3 regions of the Massilia sp. NBRC 108631 genome follow, and region 2 is predicted to be linked to each of the others. Evidence: predicted binding sites of a transcription regulator. Region 2 holds the regulator's gene; each other region holds the start of a gene.
What was found. Region 2 encodes NrdR, which represses ribonucleotide reductase genes. Its sites were predicted from a motif close to CACNANATNTNGTG; they were not measured.
Positions count from the first base shown of each region.

Region 1 (6,713 bases), on a different contig from region 2:
ACTTCCGCGGCTGGCGCGGCAAGACGGCGCTCAGTTTCACCCTGGCCGGTTTCGCCACTCTGCTGCTGGCCTATGTCGGCAGCCGTTTTGTCCTGGAAGTGGTTTTGCATCGAGGTATGGCATGACACGTATTTTGTTCTGGCTGGCGCTGATTTTCCTGGTGGTGGCGGCGATCCGCAGCAAGCTGCGCGCGGCCGCGCGCGCCCAGCAGATGCGCACCGACCCGCAGCAAGCGGCGCGCATGGCCGCCGCGCGCGCGGCCGCCGAAGCCGAGGCGCTGGCCCAGGAGCGGGCGCGCCAGGCCGGCTCGCCCCAGGCGCAGGCGCGCGCGCGCGCCGTGGCCGAGGCGGAAACCATGCTCAGCTGCGCGCACTGCGGGGTGTTCTTCCCGGCGTCCGAGGCGGTGCAGCGCGGCGGCCGCGATTTCTGCAGCCAGGCCCACGCCGAGCAGCCGGCGCCCTGACAGTGACGGCGCGCCTGCAAGCGCTGACGGCCGCGTCGCGCGACACCTTCTGGCGCTCGCTGCAAACCCTGAACGGCACCCGGGTGGTGATCGCGCTGGTGCTGCTGGCCTACCTGAGCGTCGATACGCGCGGCCTGCGCGGCGCCGGTTCGCTGATGTACGCCCAGGTGTGCGCGGCCTACCTGCTGCTGGCGCTGGGCTTCGCGGTGCTCACCAGCAAGGTGCGGCGCCGCTTCCTGGCCCAGCTGCTGCTGCAAATCGCCTGCGACCTGGCCCTGATTTCCCTGCTCTACCTGGGCGCCGGCGGCGCCCGCAGCGGCCTGGCCATCCTCTACCTGTTCCCGCTGGCCGGCCTGGCCATCCTGGCGCCGCTGGTGCTGGCGCTGTTCTCGGCCTCGCTGGTGGCGCTGTTCATGCTGGGCACGGCGCTATGGCAGACGGTGGTGCAGGACGCCGACAGCACCTTGCTGCAGTCCGGCCTGTTCGGCGCGGCCTTCCTGGCGGCGGTGCTGGTGGTCAACCGCATGGCGGCCAAGCTGATCGGCCAGGAAGAGCTGGCGGCGCGGCGCGGGGTGGAGATCGGCGTGCAGCAGGCGGTCAACCGGCTGGTGATGTCGCACATGAGCGACGGCATCGTGGTGGTCGACGCCGGCGGCCAGGTGGTGGCCGGCAACCCGGCCGCGCAGCAAATGCTGGGCCTGGCCGGCGACGCGCAGTTCGACCTGGCGTCGGCGCCGGCACTGGCGCCGCTGGCGCGCGCCTACCGCGACTGGCGCGCCGACCCGCTGCAGGCCACGGCGTTCCTGACCATCAAGCCCTACACCGACCCGGCGCTGCAGGACGTGACGGCGGCCTGGAGCGCGCGGCGCGAACTGGCCGCGCATTTGAAGGTGCGCTTCGCGCCGGTCGAGGCCGACGGCCTGGACGTGGAGCGCAGCGTGATCTTCCTGCAGGACGTGACGGCCATCGAAAACCAGGCGCAGGACTTGAAGCTGGCCTCGATGGGACGGCTCACGGCCAGCATCGCGCACGAGGTGCGCAACCCGCTGTCGGCCATCGGCCATGCCACCTCGCTGCTGAGCGAGGACCTGGCCGGGCCGGTGCACACGCGCTTGCTCAAGATCGTGGCCGACAACGTGGCGCGCGTGAACCGCATGGTGGAGGACATCCTGCAGCTGTCGCGCAAGGTGCAGCCGCACAGCGAGCCGCTGGCGCTGGCCGGCTTTCTCGCCGAGCTGGCCGCCGAGTTCCAGGACACGCACGCGCTGGCGCCGGGCATCGTGCGGCTGGAGGTGGGCGGCGGCGCGGCCACGGTGCGCTTCGACGCGCTGCACCTGCGCGAGGTGGTGCTCAACCTGCTCAACAACGCGGTGCGCTACGCGAGCGGCCGGCCGGGCAGCATCCGGGTGTTCGTGGTGGGCGGGCGCGGGCGCGGCGCGGGCCTGGAGCTGCACGTGCAGGACGACGGTCCCGGCATTTCGCCCGAGGTGCGGGCCCACCTGTTCGAACCGTTCTACACCACCTCCAGCAAGGGCACCGGGCTGGGGCTGTATCTGGCGCGCGAATTGTGCTTGAATAACGAGGCCATGCTGGACTATGAATACCGCTACGACCAGGGCGTGCAGGCCGACGGCAGCCGCCAGTCCAGCGGCCGTTTCGTGATCACGTTTGCCAGGCCGGGCGCCTGAACCACCTACTATATAGAGAAGGACACCCATGAGTGCTCCCCGCAATTCCCCGCGCGTGCTGGTCGTCGACGACGAAGCCGACCTGCGCGAGCTGCTGGAAATTACCCTGCTCAAGATGGGGCTGGACGTGGACAGTGCCGAAAACCTGGCGCAGGCGCGCGCCTATCTGGCGCAAGCCCAGGCCCAGGCGCAAGGGGAGGGCGCGGACGGCAAGGGCGCGGCGCCCTACGCGCTGGTGCTGACCGATATGCGCCTGCCCGACGGGCTGGGGCTGGAGCTGGTGCGCGAAGTGTCGGCCAGCTTCCGCAATACGCCGATCGCGGTGGTGACGGCCTACGGCAGCGCCGACAATGCGGTGGTGGCGCTCAAAGCGGGCGCCTTCGACTACATCAGCAAGCCGGTGGCACTGGACCAGCTGCGCGTGATGGTGCAGTCGGCGCTGCGGCTGAACGCACCGGCGGCCGAGGCGGCGGACGCGGCGCCGCGCGCGCCGAGCCGGCTCAAGGGCGACTCGGCCGTGATGCAGGCGCTGCGCGCGCAGATCGCGCGCCTGGCGCGCTCGATGGCGCCGATCGCCATCAACGGCGAGTCCGGCAGCGGCAAGGAGCTGGCCGCGCGCGAGATCCACGCGCAAAGCTCGCGCGCCGGCAAGCCCTTCATCGCCGTCAACTGCGGCGCGATTCCCGAGGCGCTGATGGAGGCCGAATTCTTCGGCTACCGCAAGGGCGCTTTCACCGGCGCGGCCGACGAGCGCGACGGGTTTTTCCAGGCCGCCAACGGCGGCACCCTGATGCTCGACGAGGTGGCCGACCTGCCGCTGGCCATGCAAGTCAAGCTGCTGCGCGCGATCCAGGAGCGGCGCGTGCGCAAGATCGGCGCCACCGCCGAGGAGGCCGTGGACGTGCGCATCATCAGCGCCACCCACAAGAACCTGGAGCAGCTGGTCGAGCGCGGCGCGTTCCGGCAGGACTTGTTTTACCGGCTTAACGTGATCGAGCTGAGTTTGCCGCCGCTGCGCGAGCGGGCCGACGACCTGGGCCTGCTGACCGACGCCATCCTGGCCCGGCTGGGCACTTTCGAGCAGCGCGTGGTGCTGGGGCCGGGCGTGCTGGAAGCGCTGCGCGGCTACGCCTTCCCCGGCAATGTGCGCGAGCTGGAGAATATCCTGGAGCGCGCGCTGGCCTTCGCCAACGACGGCGTGATCGAGGTGCGCGACCTGGCGCTCAAGGTGGGCAAGAGCCCGGATGCGCCGCCCGGCTACCTGCCGCCCCCGGCCGAGCTGCGCCACGACACCGGCGCGCCGCAGGGGCCGGGCACGCCGCAGGGCTACATGCACCTGCCCGCGCCGCCCGCACCCGCACCCGCCGCGTCCGCGCCGGCGCCCACACCGGCGCCGGCGGCTGGCGGCCTGCCCGCCGCCCCGGACGCGCTGCCGAGCAACCTGCCCGACTACCTGGCCCAGGTCGAGCGCGACATCATCATGCGCGCGCTGGCGCAGACCCAGTACAACCGTACCCAGGCCGCCAGCCTGCTGGGCATCAGCTTCCGCCAGCTGCGCTACCAGATGCAAAAGCTCAACATCCAGGAGCCGGAAGGGTAGGACCGTGCCGGGTAGACTATAATGCTGCCCCGCCGCCCGGTTCCGGCCAGGGTGCCGGCGGCTGGCGCAAGCGGCAATGTTGTGTTTTCGCCAGTGCAATATACGGCCGCGCCGGCCCGGCTGCCCAAGGATAAGGCAGCGCGAAACGGTGCGCCAAACGCGGCGTTAGTGCTTGCTATCCGGCTCCGGCCCGGGGCTTCGGGCGTCGCTAAATGTCAATAGAAAAATTGCCGTTTTTGCGCCAATTTTCCCTTGTCTTGCCCAGGCAGGCTAACTACAATTAGTGTCTAAATTTGGTCCGTTCACTAGATGTAGTACTAAATCTTGGCAATCGCTCAAAGATACTCTAGAGCAATTGACGAACTTTATTATCAAATCACGCTGGCAACACACTGCTATTTCGGGAGCTTAAATGCAATCAACTCAAGACATCACGAACCAAGTGGCGCCACAAGCGCCGGCATCGGCGGGCGCCGTCAGCGGCCTGGCCACGGCAGCCAGCGCGCTGGGCGATTACCGCATCATCCGCCGCAACGGCGCGGTGGTGGCGTTCGAACCGTCCAAGATCAATGTCGCCATGACCAAGGCTTTCCTGGCCGTGCACGGCGGCCAGAGCGCCGCCTCTGCCAGCGTACGTGAAATCGTCGAAGAGTTGACCAACAGCGTGGTGTCGGCGCTGGTGCGCCGCCAGCCGTCCGGCGGCACCTTCCATATTGAAGACGTGCAGGACCAGGTGGAACTGGCGCTGATGCGCTCGGGCCAGCACGACGTGGCGCGCGCCTATGTGCTGTACCGCGCCAAGCACATGGAAGAGCGCCGCGCCAAGAAGGACGCCGCCGGCACCGCCGCCGCCGCCGAGCCTGAACTGAGCGTGACCGAGAACGGCGTGCGCCGTCCGCTGGTGATGCAGGAAGTGCGCGACCTGATCAACGCAGCCTGCTCCGGCCTGGAAAAGCACGTGGACGCGGACGCCATCCTGGCCGAGACCGTGAAAAACCTGTACGACGGCGTTCCGGTCGAGGAACTGCACAAGTCCGCCATCCTGGCCGCCCGCGCGCTGATGGAAAAAGACCCGGCCTACTCGCAAGTGACGGCCCGCATCCTGCTGCACACCATCCGCAAGGAAGTGTTCGGCCATGAAGTGCCGCAAGCCAAGGCTGCCGCCGAGTACATTACCTATTTCCCGCAGTACATCGCCAAGGGCATCGAGAACGAGCTGCTGGACGCCGAGCTGGCCAAGTTCGACCTGGCCAAGCTGGCCAAGGCCCTGGTGGCCGACCGCGACCTGCAGTTCGGCTACATCGGCCTGCAGACCCTGTATGACCGCTACTTCCTGCACGTGCGCGAAGTGCGCATCGAGATGCCGCAGGCGTTCTACATGCGCGTGGCCATGGGCCTGTCGCTGCGCGAAGAGAACCGCGAAGCGCGCGCCATCGAGTTCTACAACCTGTTGTCGACCTTCGACTTCATGAGCTCGACGCCAACCCTGTTCAACTCGGGCACCCTGCGTTCGCAGTTGTCGTCGTGCTACCTGACCACCGTGTCGGACGACCTGGAAGGCATCTACGACGCCATCAAGGAAAACGCGCTGCTGGCCAAGTTCGCCGGCGGCCTGGGCAACGACTGGACCCCGGTGCGCGCGCTGGGCGCCCACATCAAGGGCACCAACGGCAAATCGCAAGGCGTGGTGCCGTTCCTGAAAGTGGTCAACGACACCGCCGTGGCGGTCAACCAGGGCGGCAAGCGCAAGGGCGCGGTGTGCGCCTACCTGGAAACCTGGCACATGGACATCGAGGAATTCCTCGACCTGCGCAAGAACACCGGCGACGACCGCCGCCGCACCCACGACATGAACACGGCCAACTGGATTCCCGACCTGTTCATGAAGCGCGTGATGGAAAAGGGCGAGTGGACCCTGTTCTCGCCGTCCGAAACGCCGGACCTGCACGACAAGGTGGGCAAAGCCTTCGAACTGGCCTACACCGGCTACGAAGCCAAGGCCGCCGCCGGCGAAATCCGCGTGTTCAAGAAGATCGCCGCGCTGGACCTGTGGCGCAAGATGCTGTCGATGCTGTTCGAAACCGGCCACCCATGGATCACCTTCAAGGATCCGTGCAACATCCGTTCGCCGCAGTCGCACGTGGGCGTGGTGCACTCGTCCAACCTGTGCACCGAGATCACCCTGAACACCGGCCCGGACGAAATCGCCGTCTGCAACCTGGGTTCGGTGAACCTGCCGGCCCATATGAAAGAGGGCAAGCTGGACCACGTGAAGCTGCAAAAGACCATCCGCACCGCGATGCGCATGCTCGACAACGTGATCGACATCAACTACTACGCCGTGGACAAGGCCCGCAACGCCAACATGCGCCACCGTCCGGTGGGCCTGGGCGTGATGGGCTTCCAGGACTGCCTGCACATGATGCGCGTGCCGTTCTCGTCGCAGGAATGCGTGAACTTCGCCGATACCTCGATGGAAGCGGTGTGCTACTACGCCTACCTGGCTTCGACCGAGCTGGCCGAAGAGCGCGGCCACTATGAATCGTACAAGGGTTCGCTGTGGGACCGCGGCATCTTGCCGCAGGACTCGATCGCGCTGCTGGCCGAAGAGCGCGGCGGCTACCTGGAGCAGGACCGCTCGGCGGCCATGGACTGGACCCCGGTGCGCGAGCGCATCAAGAAGTTCGGCATGCGCAACTCGAACTGCGTGGCGATCGCTCCGACCGCCACCATCTCGAACATCATCGGCGTGTCCGCTTGCATCGAGCCAACGTTCCAGAACCTGTACGTGAAGTCCAACCTGTCGGGCGAGTTCACCGAGATCAACTCCTACCTGGTGCGCGACCTGAAGGCGCGCGACCTGTGGGACGAGGTCATGATCGCCGACCTGAAGTACTTCGACGGTTCGCTGACCAAGATCGACCGCGTGCCGCAAGACCTGCGCGACATCTACGCCACCGCG
Region 1 covers NZ_BAAKJE010000168.1:161,183-167,895, reverse strand. The annotation lists gene AC6H42_RS18025 (cytochrome C assembly family protein) at 1-125, shown strand, start outside; gene AC6H42_RS18020 (PP0621 family protein) at 122-463, shown strand; gene AC6H42_RS18015 (sensor histidine kinase) at 466-2,151, shown strand; gene AC6H42_RS18010 (sigma-54-dependent transcriptional regulator) at 2,180-3,751, shown strand; gene AC6H42_RS18005 (ribonucleoside-diphosphate reductase subunit alpha) at 4,164-6,713, shown strand, end outside.
Region 1: a site for NrdR is predicted at 4,055-4,068, ahead of AC6H42_RS18005 (ribonucleoside-diphosphate reductase subunit alpha). Genes of this name have one in related genera too.

Region 2 (6,713 bases):
GCGCCATGGCAGCCGCAGCAGCAATCGCCAGCCCCGCCCACGCTCGGCAGGACCACTTGCCAGCGTGAATGCTCATGGCATACCTCCCCCATCCGCCCGCCGGTAGCTCCCCTGCAGCACGACTTCAGTCGACTCTTTCGCACCGAATCCGATGGCGGTCACCCGGTAGAAGTAATGCATAGCGCCCGCATCTTCACCGGGCGGATGGTAGGGTACGCGCTCAATGATGTAGCGGGGCCGCTTGAACGGCAGAAAGCCCTGCCCCGTCTCCATGATCGCTCCCGTGTAGCGTCCGAACGGCACCGAGCGCGTGGCCGCGCCGTCGTCGCCGAGATCGACGGCTTCCCATACAGGAGCATCGCCGCCGGTGTAGGCGCACAAGCCCAGCGCCGGATTGTCGGTCCCCATGCCGCAGTCCGGAACAAACCCCAGGCCATTGCCGGCGGCCAGCAGTGCAGTACGGGCCGGCGCGCTGGCGGCGCCGCCATTGATTTCCCTTTCCGCGTCGGCCAGCGCATCCTCCGCAGCTTGCAGCGCAACGTAGCGGTCCCGCTCCGCGCGCGCCGCCTTCTCGCCCAGCATGGCAGTGCGCGCGGCGGAAGCGCCCAGCAACAACACGGCTATCAGCATCAGCAGCGTCACCAGCAAAGCCATGCCCTGCTCGGCCAGCACAGCGCTGCCACTCATTTGCCTGAAGACGGCCATCACGGACCTCCCGGGTTGCGCAGCGCTATCGATGCTTCAAACAGCCGCCGCACGCGCTGGCGTTGGACTTCGGGCAGCAGACTTTCCTGGATGCGCACGCCACGGTCGCGCTCGGCCGCAGTGGCGGAGTAGGCGCCGCCGAGCAAATCGTATGGCGCAGTTTCCGCGCCGGGGCGCGAATGCGCCTCGCCATGCAGCAGCAAGCCGACCTTGATGCTGGCGACGCGCTTCCACCAGGTCTTGCGGTTCAAGTCCTGCGCCCTTGCCGCTGCCGTGGCGCCCTCCAGCACCAGTTCCGCATCCAGCGCGCGGACGGCGCTGGCGTTCAGGTAGCGGTTGGGGATGCCGTCCGAAGGCGTGTCGGTGTCGATGCCATAGAGGACCTGGAAAGAGTCCACGCCGCGCACGATGGCGTCCGCCCCCCAGCTGTTTGCGCTCTTGTATTTGCAGCGTAACTCGGCCACGCCGTCGCCGCCTGCTGCGACGTAGAAGATGCTCCATCCGCGCTGCGCCTCCGTGCCGGCCGCGGCCGTACCGAACCCGGCACAGTTGAGTACCGAGCCGTCCGCGTCCGGACTGCCGGAGCCTGCGAAGCGCAGGGCCAGCACGTCGCTGCCATTGACCGCGTTCGCGAGCGGCTCGTCGATGCCAGTGGAGGTGCGGCTGATGCTGGCCGCGTCCAGTCCGCTGATGTTGGCGCTGGCTTCCGGCAGCGTGGCAGGAGGCACGCCGGCGGCGTCCCAGTTGACGAAGGCGGCCTGGCGCACCGCCTGGCCGACCATGGCCAGCGCGTAGCGGCCGCTGTCATTCAGGCGGGCGCTTTCAGTGTGATGCACATAGTTGGCGCTGGCGTTGACCACCAGCGCGCTGGCCGCCAGCGTGACCAGCATGCCAACGGCCAGAGCAACCAGCATTTCAACCAGGCCCAAGCCTCGCATGGCCGCGTTGCGGCGCGCCGTCCCGTGCTGCATGCTGCGCCGGCGCAGCGGCGCGGCCGCGCGCTGAATGGCATCCCCTGCGCCGTTCATGGCGTGGCTCCCGCCATCGCCAGCGCCACGCCGGGGGAGTAGCCGCCCGCTGCATCCTTGGCAGGCGTACCGTCGGGATTCCTGCCGCGCCAGCCTATTTTGATAACGACCGGCGCACCGGGGCCGCCGGCACAGGACCAGCGCAGTTGACCGCTAGCCCACATGCCGGTGTCGCGGCAGATGCGCACCCGTCCGGCCGGCAATTGCGCGGCAACCTGGCGTTTCAGATCGTAGATATCGGCGTCGGCCATGGCCGCGCTGTCGCACATGGCAGCCCAGCACTGGCGGCCCGGTGCGGCCGGGACAGGCTCAGTGTGCGCGTCGTAGTCGAGCGCCAGGTAAGCCATCGCGAGCTGGGCGGGGTTGGCGCGCATGCGGTCGGCCATGGCCGAAGCCATCTGCGCGGCGTTGCTCAGCAATTGCGACTCGTACCGCACGCGCATCGCCACCAGCTGCATGGCGCTGGCACCCAGCACGCCGATGGCCAGCACCACTACAGCCACCAGCACTTCGATCAGCGCCAAGCCGCGCACCCGCCGTTGCGACACCATTCGCCACCTCCGCACATGCCAACTGAGGGACAACCTGAATGCAAGTTAGCAGCGCACGCGGCGGGCGGTTTGCGGCAGATCAAAGCAGAGGTAACTCTTCCTTAAAAATGTGCCATCCGTTTCGAGCTGCAGCGCGAATTTGCTCAAGCCAAGGAAAAAGCGATGCGGGACGGACGGCAGGAAGGGATGCCGCCAGGACGGCAGCAAAGACGGCAGCAAGGAATGCAGCAAGGCCAGGCCGCCCTGCTCGCCCTCCAACTAAGCCAGCGTTTCGGGCCGTTGCCGGACGACATCGCTGCAATGGTCGCCAACGCCGGTGCGGCGCAGCCGCAGGACTGGGCCAAGGCCGTCATCGACGCAGCCTGGACCAGATTTTCCCGCGCCACTGAACGGGCGCTAGGACTTCGGCGATTGCCCCACTTCTTCGATAGCGTCCTGAAACTCGGCCAGGTCCTCGAAATTCTTGTAGACCGACGCGAAGCGGATATAGGCCACCTTGTCCAGCCGCTTCAGTTCCTGCATCACCAGCTCGCCGACGTAGTGCGAATCGACTTCGCGCTTGCCGCTGGTGAGCAGCTTCTCTTCGATCGCCTGCACCGCCAGGTCCACCGAGGCAGCCGCGACGGGCCGCTTGCGCAAGGCCAGCGTCAGGGAGCCGCGCAACTTGGCCGCAGCGTATTCCGTGCGGCTGCCGTTCTTTTTGACCACGAAGGGCATCACAAGTTCAATCCGCTCGTAGGTCGTGAAGCGCTTGTCGCACTTGCCGCAGCGGCGGCGGCGGCGGATCGCGTCCCCTTCCTCCGACACGCGGGTGTCGAGGACGTGGATTTCTTCATGCTGACAGAACGGACATTTCATCTGGCGCGGCGCTTTCGAATGTTAAAAGAGCGCCGGACCGACACGGTCACGGCGCCCCTGATGTTACCAAGACAATGTTTAAGCGTAAACCGGATGCGCGTCAGCCAGCACCTTCACCGCCGCTTTGACGCGTTCGATGGTTGCCTCGTCGTGCGGGTTGTCCAGCACGTCGGCGATCAGGTTGCCCACTTGCTCGGCTTCCGCTTCCTTGAAACCGCGGGTGGTCATGGCCGGCGAACCCAGGCGGATGCCCGAGGTCACGAACGGCTTTTGCGGGTCATTCGGGATGCCGTTCTTGTTGCAGGTGATGTGCGCCTGGCCCAGGATGGCTTCGGCTTCCTTGCCGGTCAGGTTCTTGGCGCGCAGGTCCACCAGGAACACGTGCGACTCGGTACCGCCCGAGACGATGCGCAGGCCGCGCTTGATCAGCGTCTTGGCCAGCACGTCGGCGTTCTTCACTACCTGCTGCTGGTATTCCTTGAACGCCGGCTGCAGCGCTTCCTGGAAGGCCACGGCCTTGCCGGCGATGACGTGCATCAGCGGGCCGCCCTGGATGCCTGGGAAGATGGCCGAGTTGATGATCTTCTCGTGCTCGGCCTTCATCAGGATGATGCCGCCGCGCGGGCCGCGCAGCGATTTGTGCGTGGTCGAGGTGACGAAGTCGGCGTGCGGCACAGGATTCGGGTACAGGCCGGCGGCGATCAGGCCGGCGTAGTGGGCCATGTCGACCATGAAGTAGGCGCCCACCGATTTCGCCACGGCGGCGAAACGCTCGAAGTCGATCTTCTTGGAGAACGCCGACGCGCCGGCGATGATCAGCTTCGGCTTGTGTTCCTTGGCCAGCGCTTCCATCGCGTCATAGTCGATGTCCTCTTCCGCGGTCAGGCCGTAGGACACCACGTTGAACCACTTGCCGGACATGTTCAGCGCCATGCCGTGGGTCAGGTGGCCGCCTTCAGCCAGCGACATGCCCATGATGGTGTCGCCCGGTTTCAGCACGGCGAAGAACACGCCCTGGTTGGCTTGCGAACCCGAGTTCGGTTGCACGTTGGCCGCTTCCGCGCCGAACAGCTTCTTCACGCGGTCGATCGCCAGCTGTTCCACCACGTCCACGTATTCGCAGCCGCCGTAGTAGCGCTTGCCTGGATAGCCTTCGGCGTACTTGTTGGTCAGCTGGGAGCCCTGGGCTTCCATCACGGCCGGCGAGGTGTAGTTCTCGGAAGCGATCAGCTCGATATGGTCGTGCTGGCGGGTGTTTTCCTTGCCGATCGCGGCAAACAGTTCAGGATCGATGGAGGACAGGGTGTGATCTTTTGCAAACATGAAAAAACTCCAAGTGAGAGAGTAAATCTGGCAGGTGGATCGAATGAGGAACGCCAATAAGCGAGGAGCAGCCTCTTCGTGCTTTCCATCGGTGGCTGCCCAGGCGAACGGCTGTTGATTTGAAATCTCACGTTCCCCGGTGGATGCCCACCTTTCGCCGACAGATCGCGCAAGCGCAGACCCGGCTTTTCGCCAGTCACGTGAGACGTAATGGAAGCCAGATTGTACTATCAAGTTAGGCAATTACGCTACACTTGCCCTAATTTCCACCATGCCATCTTGCAAGGAACTTAATATGATCGTCTTCATCACCGGCGCCAGCGCCGGCTTCGGCGCCGCCATGGCGCGCGTGTTCACCGCCCATGGCCACAAAGCCATCATCGCCGCGCGCCGCACCGGGCGCCTGCAGGCGCTGGCCGCCGAACTGGGCGAGCAGGTGCTGCCGCTGGAACTGGATGTCACCGACAAAGCCGCCATCCGCGCCGCGCTGGACCGCCTGCCCGCCGAATGGCGCCAGATCGACGTGCTGGTCAACAACGCCGGCCTGGCGCTGGGCGTCAAGCCGGCCCACGAAGCCTCGCTGGACGACTGGGAAACCATGATAGACACCAACTGCAAGGGTCTGGTGACCATGACCCATGCCGTGCTGCCGGCGATGGTGGCGCGCGGCAGCGGCACCATCATCAACATCGGCTCCACCGCCGGCGCCTACCCTTACCCGGGCGGCAATGTGTACGGCGCCACCAAGGCCTTTGTCGAACAGTTCACGCTGAACCTGCGCGCCGACCTGGTGGGTACCGGCGTGCGCGCCACCAACCTGGCGCCCGGCCTGTGCGGCGGCACTGAATTCTCCAACGTGCGCCTGAAGGGCGACGACGCGGCCGCCGCCAAAGTCTACGAAGGCACGGTGCCGCTGTCGCCGCAGGATATTGCCAACACCGCCTACTGGATCGCCACCCTGCCGCCGCACATGAATGTGAACCAGATCGAACTGATGCCGACTTGTCAGGGTTTCTCCCCTTTCACCATCAAACGCGGCTAAAATTAGCGTTTTCGCCGGAAAAACGTAAGTGAGTGTTACAAGATGCTCAAACTGCCCGGCGAAATCGCGTAGAATATTGCCCAATCTCATTAGTAGTCAGAACAACATGCCTTCAGCCTTTACCTGGAATGTCCGTGTCTATTACGAAGACACCGATGCCGGTGGTATTGTCTATTACGCAAATTATCTCAAATTTTTCGAACGCGCGCGGACCGAATGGCTGCGCGCTATCGGCGTTGACCAGCACGCCCTGCTGCAGGAGCACGACGCCATGTTCGTCGTGAAGAATGTCGCCGCCGAGTATCATGCGCCAGCCAAACTGGACGATGTACTAAAATTAACCTTAAGTATCGAAAAGCTGGGCCGCGCTTCGCTGCAGTTCGTGCAGCAGGCCTGGAACGGCGATCAATTGCTCAACACGGCGCGCGTAAAAGTTGGTTGCGTCGATTCCGCGCTGCGGCCGCGCGCGGTCCCCGATGTGGTAGCGGCACGCATGCGCGGCGCCGAGTCATCCCCAAACTCAGACTGAAACAATGAACGTCACCCAAGACCTCTCCTTCATCGCCCTCATCTCCAACGCGCACCTGATCGTTCAGCTGATCATGGCGCTGCTGCTCGGTATCTCGCTCACCAGCTGGACCTACATTTTCCGCAAGATGTTCGCCGTGCGCGCCGCGCGCCGCCAGACCATCGACTTTGAAAAAACCTTCTGGGCCGGCGGCAACCTGCACGCCCTGCACCAGAGCGCCGGCAGCAACCGCGAACAGAGCGGCGCGCTGGCGCGCATCTTCGAAGCGGGCATGGGCGAGTTCATCAAGGGCAAGGCCGCGCACGCGGGCAGCCGCGAAATGGACGCCGGCGCCGTGCTGGACGGCGCGCGCCGCGCCATGCGCGCCGCCTTCCAGCGCGAAATGGACGCGCTCGAATCGCACCTGGCCTTCCTGGCCTCGGTCGGCTCGGTGTCGCCGTACATCGGCCTGCTGGGCACCGTGTGGGGCATCATGAACGCCTTCCGCGGCCTGGCCAACGTGCAGCAAGCCACGCTGGCCGCCGTCGCGCCCGGCATTGCCGAAGCGCTGATCGCCACCGCCATCGGCCTGTTCGCCGCGATTCCGGCCGTGGTCGCCTACAACCGCTTCTCGCACGATATCGACCGCCTGGCTATCCGTTTCGAGAGCTTTGTGGAAGAATTCTCCAACATCCTGC
Region 2 covers NZ_BAAKJE010000194.1:30,352-37,064, forward strand. The annotation lists gene AC6H42_RS21405 (pilus assembly protein) at 1-76, opposite strand, end outside; gene AC6H42_RS21410 (pilus assembly PilX family protein) at 73-687, opposite strand; gene AC6H42_RS21415 (PilW family protein) at 705-1,733, opposite strand; gene pilV (type IV pilus modification protein PilV) at 1,730-2,284, opposite strand; gene AC6H42_RS21425 (hypothetical protein) at 2,330-2,515, opposite strand; gene nrdR (transcriptional regulator NrdR) at 2,681-3,142, opposite strand; gene glyA (serine hydroxymethyltransferase) at 3,221-4,465, opposite strand; ZMP/ZTP riboswitch at 4,556-4,675, opposite strand; gene AC6H42_RS21440 (SDR family oxidoreductase) at 4,761-5,507, shown strand; gene ybgC (tol-pal system-associated acyl-CoA thioesterase) at 5,614-6,036, shown strand; gene tolQ (protein TolQ) at 6,041-6,713, shown strand, end outside.

Region 3 (6,713 bases), on a different contig from region 2:
CAGCGCCAGGAACTGCCAGTACTCGGTGGCCAGGCCGATCAGGTAGATGGCCGGCACGGTGGCCAGCATCAGCAGGAAGAATACGATGCGGCCGCCGTAGCGGTCGCACCAGATCCCCAGCGGCACCCGCACCAGCGAGCCGCTCAGCACGGGCATGGCGGCCAGCAGGCCGAATTGAGTCTCGTTCAGACCCAGCGATTTTTTGATGGGAATGCCGAGCACCGCGAACATCATCCACACCGCGAAGCAGATGGTGAATGCGAACGTGCTGCTGGCCAGCACGCGGACCGCTGTGCCTTCCTTGTTATTGAGTGCCACCTTGGTTCTCCCTGACAGACTATCGGATGACGTCAGGTTACGCGGCGGCGCGGCGCCCCGATATTGGCCGGAGGTGTATCACGGCAAGGCAAAAAGGCTAGCCGCCTCGTCCGAAATGACTAGTCCGGGAATCGGCGACGGTTTGGGGCCGGTCATCGGCACCGCCGCCATCGCCGGCCCCCTGCCCGGCACCAGATCGGCCAGCGTGAGCGCGTCCAGCCGCGCCAGGTAGGCGGCGGTGGCTGCCTCCAGGGCGCCTTTCAGCCCGCAGCAGCCCTGGTGCGCGCACACCTGCCCGGTGGCGCCGAAACAGGCGGCCATGTCGAAACCGGTCTCGGTGCGGCGCACCACTGCGCCGATATTGATGGCGCCCGGCGCCACACCCAGCGTGATGCCGCCGCCGCGCCCGCGCAAGGTGCGCACCAGGCCGCCGCGCGCCAGGTCCATCACCACCTTGCCCAGGTGGTGGCGCGACAGGCCGTGCAGGTCGGCGATGTCCTGGATGGTGGCCGCACTGCCGCCCCGGCGCGCCAGGAACATCAGCGTGCGCAGCGTGTAGTCGGTGTAACTGCTCAATCTCATGGCGGGCTCCCTGGCGTATCTGTTTGCTATTGGCGCCATTATTGCCCCGCCCGGAAAGCCCGGACATAACCCAGATCAAGAAAAGCTGCATTTCATTTGCCTGTTTTGTCGGCCTGGCTAAAAATCGCACTGTCCCAACCAACCATACCGAGGAAACCATGCACGCTACGCGCAAACTCTGGACCTGGCTCGCAGTCATCTGCGCCCTGTCCTTTGCCGTCCTGGGCTGGGTCGGCGCCGAGATTTACCTGGCCGCCCCGCCCATCCCGCAACGAATCGTCAGTACCGAAGGACGCCTGCTCTACTCCGAGGGGCAAGTGCAGCGCGGCCAGCAGGCCTGGCTGGCGGCCGGCGGCCAGCAGCTGGGCACTGTCTGGGGCCACGGCAGCTATGTGGCGCCGGACTGGTCGGCCGACTGGCTGCACCGCGAGGCACTGGCGCTGCGCCAGATCTGGGCCCTGCGCGAGCACAAGGCGCCCTACGAGTCGCTCGGCAAGCCGGCCCAGGCCGCGCTGGACGCGCGCGTGCAGCAGGAAATGCGCAGCAATACGTATGATCCCGGCCGCGGCGCCATCGTGCTCTCGCCGGACCGCGCCGACGCGGTGCAGGAAGTGGCGCGCCACTATACCGGCCTGTTCGGCGACGACCGCGCGCTCGACGCCCTGCGCGAGCAATACGCCATGACAGCCAACTCGCTCACCGATCCGGAAGAACTGGCGGCGCTGCCGGCCTTCGTGTTCTGGTCGGCCTGGGCGGCCGCCACCGACCGTCCCGGCGAAGCGGGCCTGAGCTACACCAGCAACTGGCCGCACGAGCCCCTGGTGGGCAACCGTCCCGGCGCCAGCGCCGGCATCTGGTCGGTGGCCAGCATCGTGCTGATGCTGGGCGCCATCGCCGCCATGGTGATGTTCCATGCGCGCAGCAGCGAGGAAGCCGATCCGGTGCCGGCCAAGGCCGACCCGCTGCTCAAGCTGGCCCCCACGCCGTCCATGCGCGCCACGCGCAAGTACTTCTTCGTGGTGATCGCGCTGATCCTGGTGCAGGTCGCCATGGGCGTCATCACCGCCCACTATGCGGTCGAGGGCCAGAGCTTCTTCGGCCTGCCGCTGGCCGACGTGCTGCCCTTCGTGGTCAGCCGCACCATCCACACCCAGTTCGCGGTGCTGTGGATCGCCACCGCCTGGCTGGCCACCGGCCTGTATATCGCGCCCGCCATTTCGGGGCATGAACCGAAATACCAGAAGCTGGGCGTAAACGTGCTGTTCTACGCGCTGCTGTTCATCGTGGCCGGGTCCACCGTCAGCGGCTGGCTGGGCACCCTGCAGCACAGGGGCAGCGCCTTTGCCTTCTGGCTCGGCAACCAGGGCCTGGAGTTCACCAGCATGGGCCGCATCTGGCAGATCCTGTTGTTCGTCGGCCTGCTGTTCTGGGTCACACTGCTGGGCCGCGCGCTGTGGCCGGCGCTGAAGAAGCCGTCCGACAGCCGCGGCCTGATTGTCATGGTGTTCCTGTCGGCGCTGTGCATCGGCGGCTTCTATGCCACTTCGCTTACCTGGGGCCGCAGCACCCACTACTCGATGGTTGAATACTGGCGCTGGTGGCTGGTGCACCTGTGGGTGGAAGGCTTCTTCGAAGTGTTCGCCACGGCCGTCATCGCCCTGCTGTTCACCCGCCTGGGCCTGATCCGCGCGGCGGCCGCCAACAGCGCCATCGTGCTGGAGACCATCGTGTTCCTGTTCGGCGGCATCCTGGGCACCCTGCACCACCTGTACTTCACCGGCACGCCTACCTTCGTCATCGCCATCGGCTCCATGTTCTCCGCGCTGGAAGTGGTGCCGCTGTCCATGCTCGGCATCGAAGCCTGGCGCAACTACCAGCGCAGCAAGGCCGCGCCGTGGGTCTCCAGCTACCGCTGGGCCATCCTGTGCTTCATCGCCGTGGGCTTCTGGAACACGGTGGGCGCCGGCCTGCTGGGCTTTGCCATCAACACCCCGATCGCGCTGTACTACATGCAGGGCCTGAACATGACCGCCGCCCACGGCCACGCCGCGCTGTTTGGCGTGTACGGCATGCTCGGCATCGGACTGCTGCTGTTCTGCCTGCGCGGCATGAGCGAGCGCGCCGCCTGGTCGGACCGCCTGCTCAGCCCCATGTTCTGGTGCCTGAACATCGGCCTGGCCATGATGGTGTTCCTGTCGCTGGCGCCGGCCGGCGTCTACCAGGCCTGGGCCAGCATCAGCACCGGCATGTGGTTCGCCCGTTCGCCTGAAGTGGTGCACTCGCCGCTGATGGAAACCCTGGTCTGGATGCGCGTGCCAGGCGACGTGGTGTTCGCAGCCGGCACGCTGTTCCTGGCGCTGTTCGCATGGCGCCTGCTGCGCGCCGGCCAGCCGCGCGCCGCCGTGGCGGCACCCGGCGCCGCCGCGGTCCGCCAGTCCTGATCCCGTAACGATTTCGCAAGCCCGGGGGCGCTATGCCGCCCCCCTTCAACTTCAAGGAGTTTCGCCATGCCCCACGATTGTTCCGCTCCCACCGCCACCGGCATCTATCCTTTTGACGCGCGCGGCGTGTCCAAGCGTTTCCGCCATGCCGCCATCTTCGGCGCGCTGCAATCCCTGCAGCCCGGCGAGGTGATGCGCTTCTGTAACGACCATGACCCGCTGCCGCTGCTGCGCCAGATCGACCAGGTCTTCGGCCCCCGCGTGCGCGCCGCCTATGTATCCCGCACGCCGGGCGAGATACTGATCGACTTCCTGATCGTGGCAGAATGAGGCAATGAGGGACGACGAATGATGGACTACCATGTGCTCAAGCTGATACACGTCAGCTGCGTCGCCGCCAGCGTCAGCCTGTTCCTGCTGCGCGGCGCCGGCATGTGGTGCGGCGCCGCCTGGACCGCACAGCGCTGGACGCGCACCGTACCGCCGCTGATCGACACCCTGCTGCTGGCCAGCGCCGTCACGCTGGCCTGGACCAGCGGCCAGTCGCCGCTGGTCCAGCCCTGGCTGGCCGCCAAGCTCGGCGCCGTGGCGCTCTACATCGTTCTCGGCGCCTTCGCGCTCAAGCGCGCCCGCACCCGCACCGGCCGGCGCGCCGCCCTGCTGGCCGCCATGGCCACGCTGGCCTACATCATCGCGGTCGCCGTCACCAAGCAGGCCTGGCCACTGTAACGCCGCTGTAGGACCGGTCTTAAGCCAGATCAAGAAATTCAAAAACAGCGCCCGCAGCTGTTGACCCCACTACATACAGTGCCTAATCTGAGCACTCACACCACATCTAGTAGCCAAGGAGGACATGTGCTCTTCGCATCACCCCATACCAGCATCATCAAGCGCGACGGCGCCGGCCAGCCCTTCGACCCGGCCAAGATCCACTCGGCGCTGCGCCGTGCGGGGGAAGCCAGCGGCGAATTCGACGCCGCCACGGCGGCCCAGCTGACCCAGCTGGTGCTCACCTACCTCGGCACCCAGCGGCAGGCCACGCCTGGCGCCGCGCATGGCCTCTCGCAAGATAGCCCGCTGGATGTCGAGAACGTGCAGGACCAGGTGGAGCGCGCACTGTACGAGAGCGGCAACCGCGCCACGCTGCGCGCCTTCATCGTCTACCGCGAACAGCACCGCCGCCTGCGCCAGGACCGCAGCTCGCTGGTGGACGTCGTAGCCTCGGTCAACGAGTACCTGAACCGCCAGGACTGGCGCGTGAACGCCAATGCCAACCAGGGCTACTCGCTGGGCGGCCTGATACTGAACGTGTCCGGCAAGGTGATCGCCAACTACTGGCTGGACCACGTCTACCCGCCGGCCGTCGGCCAGGCCCACCGCGAAGCGGACCTGCATATCCACGATCTCGACATGCTGGCCGGCTACTGCGCCGGCTGGTCGCTGCGCACCCTGCTCAACGAAGGCCTGAACGGCGTGCCGGGCAAGGTGGAGTCGGCCCCGCCGCGCCACATGTCCAGCGCCATCGGCCAGATCGTCAACTTCCTCGGCACCTTGCAGAACGAATGGGCCGGCGCGCAGGCCTTCAGTTCCTTCGACACCTACATGGCGCCTTTCGTGCGCAACGACGGCCTGGATTACGCCGCCGTGAAGCAAGCCATGCAGGAACTGATCTACAACCTCAACGTGCCTTCGCGCTGGGGCACCCAGACGCCGTTTACCAACCTGACTTTCGACTGGGTTTGTCCGGAAGACCTGCGCGGGCAGATCCCGCACATCGCCGGCCAGCCCATGCCGTTCAGCTACGGCGAACTGCAGGCCGAGATGGACATGATCAACCGCGCCTATATCGAAGTCATGATGGCGGGCGACGCCAAGGGCCGCGCCTTCACCTTCCCCATCCCGACCTACAACATCACGCCCGACTTCGACTGGCACAGCCCGAACGCCGAGCTGCTGTTCGAAATGACGGCGCGCTACGGCCTGCCCTATTTCCAGAACTTCATCAACTCGGAACTGAAGCCGAACATGATACGGTCCATGTGCTGCCGCCTGCAGCTGGACCTGCGCGAACTGCTCAAGCGCGGCAACGGCCTGTTTGGCTCGGCCGAGCAGACCGGGTCGCTGGGCGTGGTCACCATCAACTGCGCGCGCCTGGGCTATCTGCACCGGGGCGACGAGGCCGCGCTGCTGGCCGCGCTCGATGTGCTGCTCGAGCTGGGCAAGCAAAGCCTGGAGATCAAGCGCAAGGTGATACAGCGCCACATGGACAACGGCCTGTTCCCGTACACCAAGCGCTACCTGGGCACGCTGCGCAACCACTTCTCCACGCTGGGCGTAAACGGCGTCAACGAGATGATACGCAACTTCAGCGCCGGCGCGGACGACATCACCTCCGAGGCAGGCCGCGCCTTCGCCCTGCGCCTGCTGGACCACGTGCGCGCGCGCATGCTGGAATTCCAGGAGGAGACCGGCCATATGTACAACCTGGAAGCCACGCCGGCCGAGGGCACCACCTACCGCTTCGCGCGCGAAGACCGCAAGCGCTATCCAGACATCCTGCAGGCCGGCACGCCGGACATGCCCTACTACACCAACTCCTCGCAACTGCCGGTCGGCTACACGGACGATCCCTTCGAGGCGCTGCAGCAGCAGGATGCGCTGCAGCGCAAGTACACCGGCGGCACCGTGCTGCACCTGTACATGACGGAAGCGCTGTCCAGCGCGGACGCCTGCCGCACGCTGGTGAAGCGCTCGCTGAGCCGCTTCGGCCTGCCCTACATCACGGTCACGCCCACGTTCTCGATCTGCCCCAAGCACGGCTACCTGAGCGGACGCCATCCCTTCTGTCCCAAGTGCGACGATGACCTCATCGCACGCAAACTGGCCGCCTGAGGCCCCGATTTTACCCACCACTGAAAAGGAAGACCATGCAAGCTACCAACAACGCCATCGCCACCACCGGCAACCTGATGCTGGACGACAGCGAGCGCCAGCCGTGCGAAATCTGGACCCGCGTGATGGGCTACCACCGTCCGCTGTCGTCCTTCAACATCGGCAAGCAGGGCGAGTTCCACGAGCGCCAGTATTTCACCGAAGCGGCGTCGCACTAAGATGGACGGCGGACAGCTGAACGTGGGCGGCTTTACGCCGTTCTCGGCCACCGACTATCCCGGCCAGCTGGCCGCCGTGGTGTTCGTGCAGGGCTGCGCCTGGCGTTGCGGCTACTGCCACAATCCCGAGCTGCAAGCGCGCCCGCGCACCAGCCCCCTCTCCTGGCCACGGCTGCTGGAACGGCTGGAAGGACGCGCCGGCCTGCTGGACGCGGTGGTTTTCAGCGGCGGCGAGCCGACCACCGACCCGGCGCTGCCGGCC
Region 3 covers NZ_BAAKJE010000076.1:5,450-12,162, forward strand. The annotation lists gene AC6H42_RS09845 (MFS transporter) at 1-318, opposite strand, end outside; gene AC6H42_RS09850 (RrF2 family transcriptional regulator) at 397-900, opposite strand; gene AC6H42_RS09855 (nitric-oxide reductase large subunit) at 1,059-3,341, shown strand; gene AC6H42_RS09860 (DUF2249 domain-containing protein) at 3,408-3,671, shown strand; gene AC6H42_RS09865 (SirB2 family protein) at 3,690-4,070, shown strand; gene AC6H42_RS09870 (ribonucleoside triphosphate reductase) at 4,197-6,233, shown strand; gene nrdD (anaerobic ribonucleoside-triphosphate reductase) at 6,269-6,451, shown strand; gene AC6H42_RS09880 (anaerobic ribonucleoside-triphosphate reductase activating protein) at 6,453-6,713, shown strand, end outside.
Region 3: a site for NrdR is predicted at 4,138-4,151, ahead of AC6H42_RS09870 (ribonucleoside triphosphate reductase). Genes of this name have one in related genera too.